One region of the Arthrobacter sp. 05N33_2 genome, then DNA from elsewhere that is predicted to be linked to it. Evidence: riboswitches for the same ligand, from Rfam matches in the RefSeq annotation. Region 1 holds a riboswitch; each other region holds the start of a gene.
What was found. A riboswitch is a leader RNA that binds a small molecule or an ion and turns the genes downstream of it on or off. The one in region 1 is predicted to bind S-adenosylmethionine.
Positions count from the first base shown of each region.

Region 1 (2,254 bases):
CGATGATCCGCACGTCCTGGGCGAATCCGGCGCGGGCCGCGGCCAGGACCGGGAGTTCCACGGTGAGGGTCGGAATGATGACGTTGATGGCTTCGCGGTCCACCACCCGGCGCAGGTCCAGGACCATGTCCGGGTTCGTCGCCGGCAGGAGCCTGACCGCGGCGGCGGGAGCCTCCCCGGCCTGGCGGGTGTCGGCACGGGCGTCGGAGCCGAGGTACGGGAGGCCCCGGGCTTCGAGCTGGGCCGCGACGGCCCGTCCGGCGGCGCTTGTAATCCCGGTAACGAGTATGCGCGGGCCCACGATTGCTCCATTCCGCCGTCACCGGCCGGACCGCGGCTGCGGCTCCGACCGTTCCAGCCACCGATTCCCAGACAGCTTGTTGATGGACAGACGGGTCGATTCCGGGACTGCTTGATTCACACATTGCTCGAATCACCTGCAGCTCCGGCCGACTCGTCGGACCTAATCCCCCCAGTAAACGGCGAAACGTCCCGGCAGACACGAGTGGGCTGTACCCGAAACTGGAGCCCGCCACTACTCGCCCGGGCCGCGGTCCGGTTACGGAACATGACGACGGCGGCGGTGCGGGCCGGCGTCGCAGGTGTTACGTTTTTGGGGAGTAATGAGAACCGGTGCCAAGCCCTGACTGGCCGGTCGGCAACCCTCCCTTTCGCGGCGGGGTGCCTCAGGTGAATACTCGGCAATCGAGAATTCGAGCTGCAAGCGTGAAAGAGGAGATCCGTCGTGACCGACACGTCAATACCCACAACAGCCGCACCCGGCACAGCACCCGGTACCGCACCCGGGGGCGAGGAGAGGCTGGCCTACCGCCTGTTCACCGGGGCGGATGACCGCGCCTTTTGCGAGCGGGTGTCAGCCGCCCTGGCCGAGGGCTACGTGCTGCATGGAAGCCCCGCCGCCAGCTTCAACGGAAGCACCGTGATCGTGGCGCAGGCGCTGGTCCTGCCGGCCGCGATTGCCAGTGCGGACGCCGCCGTGGCCAATGCGGTTGATGAGCTCGACGCCGACGAATTTGGCGCCGACGGGGCCTTCGCGGGCCACGCATGAGCTACGCCGGAGACCTCAGCCCGCAGGAGGCGTGGGCCAAGCTGGAGGCCGGAGCCATCCTGGTGGATGTCCGGACCGAGGGCGAATGGGCCCACATCGGCATCCCGGACACCGCGGCCGCGGGCGAGAGCCGCAACGATCCGCTCTTCATCCAGTGGAACCTCGCCGGCGGCACGCCGAACCCGCACTTCGTGGAACAGCTAAGGCAGCAGGCGCCGGAGGACACCGCCGTCGAACTGGTGTTCCTTTGCCGTTCCGGGGCCCGGTCGATCGCGGCCGCGACGGCCGCGACGGCCGCCGGCTACACCTCGTACAACGTCCTTGAGGGCTTCGAAGGCGAGACCGACCGCTTTGGCGAACGCACCGTCAATGGCTGGAAGAACCGCGGCCTGCCCACCAACCTCGGAAAGATCTAAGTGACTTTCAATCCCGACGCCGCCGGCTGGGCGGCCGACACCCAGGCCGTCCGTGGCGGCCTTGACCGCACCGGCTTCCAGGAAACCACCGAGCCGATCTTCCTCAACTCAGGATTCGTCTACGAGTCCGCGGCTGCCGCCGAGCGCGCCTTCACCGGTGAGGACGAGCGCTTCGTCTACTCCCGCTACGGCAACCCCTCCGTCGCCACCTTCCAGGAGCGGCTCCGGCTGCTCGAGGGAACGGAGGCGTGTTTCGCGACGGCGTCCGGCATGTCCGCCGTCTTCACCGCCCTGGGCGCGCTGTTGGCGGCCGGCGACCGGGTGGTCGCGGCCCGCTCGCTGTTCGGCTCGTGCTTCGTGATCCTCAACGAAATCCTGCCGCGCTGGGGTGTCGAGACGGTCTTCGTGGACGGCCCGGACCTGGAGCAGTGGAAATCCGCGCTGTCCGAGCCGACCACGGCGGTGTTCTTCGAGTCGCCGTCGAACCCGATGCAGGAAATCGTGGACATCGCCGCCGTGAGCAAACTGGCGCACGCGGCCGGCGCCACGGTGGTGGTTGACAACGTCTTCGCCACCCCGCTGCTCCAGCGCTGCGGCGACCTCGGCGCGGACGTGGTGGTCTACTCCGGCACCAAGCACATCGACGGCCAGGGCCGCGTCCTGGGCGGGGCCATCCTGGGCACCAAGGAATTCATCGACGGGCCCGTCAAGCAGCTCATGCGGCACACCGGTCCGGCGCTTTCGGCGTTCAACGCCTGGGTGCTCACCA
Region 1 is NZ_JBFTNJ010000004.1:120,915-123,168, forward strand. It holds gene AC1DHX_RS04930 (ATP-grasp domain-containing protein) at 1-301, opposite strand, end outside; SAM riboswitch class IV at 620-733, shown strand; gene AC1DHX_RS04935 (DUF1737 domain-containing protein) at 761-1,069, shown strand; gene AC1DHX_RS04940 (rhodanese-like domain-containing protein) at 1,066-1,485, shown strand; gene AC1DHX_RS04945 (O-succinylhomoserine sulfhydrylase) at 1,486-2,254, shown strand, end outside.

Region 2 (2,254 bases), on a different contig from region 1:
CAGCTATCACCTGTACCAGGGGTTCGGGCCGTTCATCGGCAACGCGGTGATGGGCGTCGTCTTCGCGCTGGTCTACACGCGGACCAAACGGGTGATGCCGCTGGTGATCGCCCACGCCATCCTGGACACCGTGGCGTTCGTGGGGTTCAGCCTGTTCGGCAAGGCAGTGGGCCTGGGCTGAGTTCCCCGCAAAGCAAGGCGGGGTCCCTTCGGGCCCATCCGGAGCCCCCGGACGGGCGCGAAGTGGCCTCGCGTTGCTATTAGGAGCAGGCCTTAAATGATCTCGGCCGCCGTCTCCTAGGTGACATCGTTGGCACCTAAGAGATGGCGGCCGAAGCGTGGGGCAGGTGGAGCGTTAGATCGTGACCGCTCCGGAGGCGGTCTCGAAGGTGACAGAGAGGATGCCGGGAGTACCGTGCGGCGCGATCCAGTTCACGGCGACGTCTTCCAGCGGCTTTTCAACCGGTTCGCCCAGCCACTCCGTGACGCGCTCGGCCGAACCGGCAATGGTCAGTGCGGACATCTTGACATCGCTCGCGTAGGCGTTGGACGGGTGCAACTCCGGGTCGCCCTCCCACTTGAGCATGTATGGCACCTGGGGGTCGGCGATGAGCCCCAGGATGCCGATCTGCTTCCAGACCAGTTCGCGGCCGTCGGGAAACTTCCGGTTGCCGTTGACGGCGGCGCGGCCGAGCCGCTCCTCGAACGGGGCCAGGTCGTCAACCTCGACGCACCAGCCCATCCAGCCGCCGCCGGCCTCGGAGCGTGCCCGGACGGCCTGGCCGAACGGGGCCTTGTCGGAGGCCGGGTGGTTCAGGACCTCCACGACTTCCAGGTACTTGTGTCCCGCGAGCGGGATAATCATGTTGCGTGTCCCGAAACGGGGGTGCACTCCACCCTTCACGGCTTCAACGCCGAGGGCAGACGCAATACGTTCAGTGGTGGCTGCCAAGCCATCGTGTTCACAGGCGTAAGAGACGTGATCCATGCGCATGCCATCATCTTGGCACTTTGTGATGGACCTCTCAGCTTAGGCTCCCCTAACCGTCATGGGACGTCCTGGGGCGCGGAACGCGGCGCCCCRGATGCTCCGTCACGGCGGCCGTCTTCATCTTCGTCACAAAGCTATCCAGGGCTCCGCCGCCATTCCTACACTGAAGTCAGGTCATGAGTGCCAGCGCACAGCCCCGGCTTGCTGGCCGGCAACCCTCGTATCGCGGTGGGGTGCCCCGGGTGAAGACCTGGCCGTCCGGCGCCCGCCGGAGGGCAAGCGCGGCGCCTGTTCCGGTTCGGGCCGAAAGCCCCGGCCGGTGCTGTGCCCAGTGACTCGAGGAGCACCAATGTCCAACGCCTGGTCCTTTGAAACCCGCCAGATCCACGCCGGCCAGGAGCCGGACAGCGCCACCGGCGCGCGTTCCCTGCCTATCTACCAGACGACGTCGTTCGTGTTCCCCAGCGCCGAAAGCGCCGCGAACCGCTTTGCGCTCGCCGAGCTCGCGCCCATCTACACCCGGATCGGCAACCCGACCCAGGATGCCGTCGAACAGCGCGTCGCCAGCCTGGAAGGCGGTCTCGCGGCGCTGCTGCTCAGCTCCGGCCAGGCCGCCGAGACGTTCGCCATCCTCAATATCGCCGAGGCCGGGGACCATGTGGTGGCCAGCCCCAGCCTCTATGGCGGAACCTACAACCTGCTCGCGCACACGCTGAAGAAGTTCGGCATCTCCGTGACCTTCGTGGCGGACCCGGACAACCTGGACCAGTGGCGGGACGCCGTCCAGCCCAACACCAAGCTGTTCTTCGGCGAAGTGGTCTCCAACCCCCGCCAGGACGTCCTGGACATCGAGGGCGTCTCCCGGGTGGCGCACGAGGCCGGCGTGCCGCTGGTTGTCGACAACACGCTCTCCACCCCCTACCTGATCCGGCCGATCGAGTGGGGCGCGGACATCGTGGTSCATTCSGCCACCAAGTACCTYGGCGGGCACGGMKCYGCSATCGCCGGCGTSATCGTGGACTCCGGCAACTTCGAYTTCGGGAAGGACCCKGAGCGGTTCCCCRRCTTCAACACYCCCGACCCCAACTACAACGGCCTGGTCTACGCCCGCGACCTCGGAGCGGGCGGCGCGCTGGGCGCGAATCTCTCCTACATCCTCAAGGCCCGGGTCCAGCTCCTGCGCGACCTCGGCTCCGCGGTGTCCCCGTTCAACGCCTTCCTCATCGCCCAGGGCATCGAAACGCTGAGCCTGCGCGTCGAGCG
Region 2 is NZ_JBFTNJ010000024.1:472-2,725, forward strand. It holds partial or broken gene AC1DHX_RS11765 (CPBP family intramembrane glutamic endopeptidase) at 1-181, shown strand, start outside; gene AC1DHX_RS11770 (VOC family protein) at 356-994, opposite strand; SAM riboswitch class IV at 1,164-1,279, shown strand; gene AC1DHX_RS11775 (bifunctional o-acetylhomoserine/o-acetylserine sulfhydrylase) at 1,341-2,254, shown strand, end outside.
Region 2: another riboswitch for S-adenosylmethionine. It lies ahead of AC1DHX_RS11775 (bifunctional o-acetylhomoserine/o-acetylserine sulfhydrylase); the one in region 1 lies ahead of AC1DHX_RS04935 (DUF1737 domain-containing protein).

Region 3 (2,254 bases), on a different contig from region 1:
CGAGAGGAGCCGGGCGCGTCACGCAGCCCTGCTTCGTTCGCCGTCGCGTCCGAAGTGGTTTGGGGGAATGCCTCGGACGCAGTCCGGGCAAAGGTGGGCAGGGCGGAAGAATTCTCAGGGGTCATTGCTGCACTCCATCGGTCCTGGCAGTAGCACCCTTGGTTGCTCCGGCTCCCTCGAATTTCACCGAAGGAGGGCGGAGCGGTGGCGTGGGAATGGTCGTCCCACGTCACCGGGGGGTTGCTGCGGCGTCATCGATCCAGGTCTCTCGGCCGCTCGGGATGGTCACTACCTACTAGAACTTCAGATGCACGATTCCGCAAAATCGGCGTCCGGGAGCGCCGTAATATTCGTTCACCCGGCGTGGGTCCTGCCCAAATCATTCATTTATTCGGCAATTGCCCGGAAAGGTCGCAGGAGTAAGGTTGATGCATGGCCCATGTTAACGATCCGGCAGTCATTGACCGCCTCATGCGAACCAAAGGCACGTGGGCGGTGGTCGGCCTCACCACCAACGAATGGCGCTCGGCGTATGAGGTCTCCCTCTATGTCCGGGACCGGATGGGCATGACCATCATTCCGGTCAACCTTCCGGGCGACGACGTCCACGGCGAGAAGGGGTACCGTTCCCTGTCTGACATCCCGGCGGAGAAGCACCCGATCGACGTCGTGGACTGCTTCGTCAACTCCCACAGGGTGGGCGCAGTCATAGACGAGGCCATCGCAGTAGGCGCCAAGGCCGTCTGGCTGCAGCTGGGCGTCTTCGACGACGCCGCGACGGACCGGGCCAAGGCCGCCGGGCTGGACGTCGTCGTGAACGCGTGCCCCGCCCGCGAAGGCTGGCGCGTGGGCATCTAACGGCCCGGGAATGACGATCAACAGATCGGGAAGAGTCGGTTACAAAATGTGACCGGCTTTTTCTGTATCCGGCCTCCTGCCGTGTGAGATGGACTCGTAACCATCCCGAGCGGCTGAGAGATCTGGCTCCGTGACGCCGCAGCAACCCCCTCCTTTGAGGACGGTGCTACCGCCAGGACCGATGGAGAACCACTGTGTTCTGAGGCTCCCCGGCTTCGCTCAGCGCTGCCCGGAAGCCCGGACCCAGGGCTTTCCTCGGGCGAGCCCGGAGGAAATCATGAACACGCAGACAGCGGCAGCGCCGCGGCCCCGAGCAGGTGGGGGCCTGTGATCGAGATCCAGAACGTCAGCACGTCATTCGCTTCGGCCGCGGGACCTTTCACGGCCGTCGATGACGTCAGCCTGCACATCAGGCGGGGCACCATCCAGGGCATCATCGGGTTCTCCGGCGCCGGCAAATCCACGCTGCTGCGCAACATCAACCTCCTCGAGCGCCCGACGTCGGGCCGCGTCCTGGTGGACGGCGTCGACCTGGTGACCCTGTCCGACGCCGAGCTCCGGACCAAGCGGCATGACATCGGCATGATTTTCCAGCACTTCAATCTCCTCAACAACCTCACAGCCCAGGAAAATGTGGAGCTGTCCCTGAAGTTCGCCGGCGTCGGGAAGGCGGAACGCCGGCGGCGGGCCGCCGAAACCCTGGAAATCGTGGACCTCGCCGACAAAGCGGGAACGTATCCGGCCAAACTCTCCGGGGGCCAGAAACAGCGGGTGGCGATCGCCCGCGCCCTTGCCACCGGGCCCAAAGTGCTGCTCTGTGACGAGCCGACGTCGGCCGTGGATCCCCGGACGACGTCATCGGTCCTGCAATACCTGGCCGACGTCAACGCCGAATTCGGCATCACAATCGTGGTGGTCACCCACGAGATGAATGTCATCAAGGCCATCGCGGACAACGTCGCGGTCATGGAAGAAGGCCGGGTGGTGGAGCAGCTCGACCTCGCCGAACTCCAGCGCCCCGGTTTCCACCCGGCGACGTCGATCGGCCGCTACCTGGTCTCCGATGAGATCCAGCTGGACCGCTCCGGGAGGGGCACCCACACCACAGCCGCGTCGGAGGGCCTGATCAATGTTTGACCGCATCCTGGAAGTCCTGCCCGAAATCGGCGTCGCCATGGGACAGACCCTCACCATGCTGCTGGTGGCCATCCCGCTGGCGGTGCTGCTCGGGACACCGCTGGGTGTCCTGCTCTACACCATCGGTCCCAACGGGCTCAAGCACAGGCCAAAGCTGCACCGGGTCCTGGACGGGCTGGTCAACCTGCTCCGCTCGTTCCCGTTCCTGATCCTGCTGATCGCGATCATTCCCGTGACCAGGTTCATTGTCGGCACGACC
Region 3 is NZ_JBFTNJ010000002.1:45,998-48,251, forward strand. It holds gene acs (acetate--CoA ligase) at 1-125, opposite strand, end outside; gene AC1DHX_RS03095 (CoA-binding protein) at 433-858, shown strand; SAM riboswitch class I at 956-1,046, shown strand; gene AC1DHX_RS03100 (methionine ABC transporter ATP-binding protein) at 1,186-1,995, shown strand; gene AC1DHX_RS03105 (methionine ABC transporter permease) at 1,988-2,254, shown strand, end outside.
Region 3: another riboswitch for S-adenosylmethionine. It lies ahead of AC1DHX_RS03100 (methionine ABC transporter ATP-binding protein); the one in region 1 lies ahead of AC1DHX_RS04935 (DUF1737 domain-containing protein).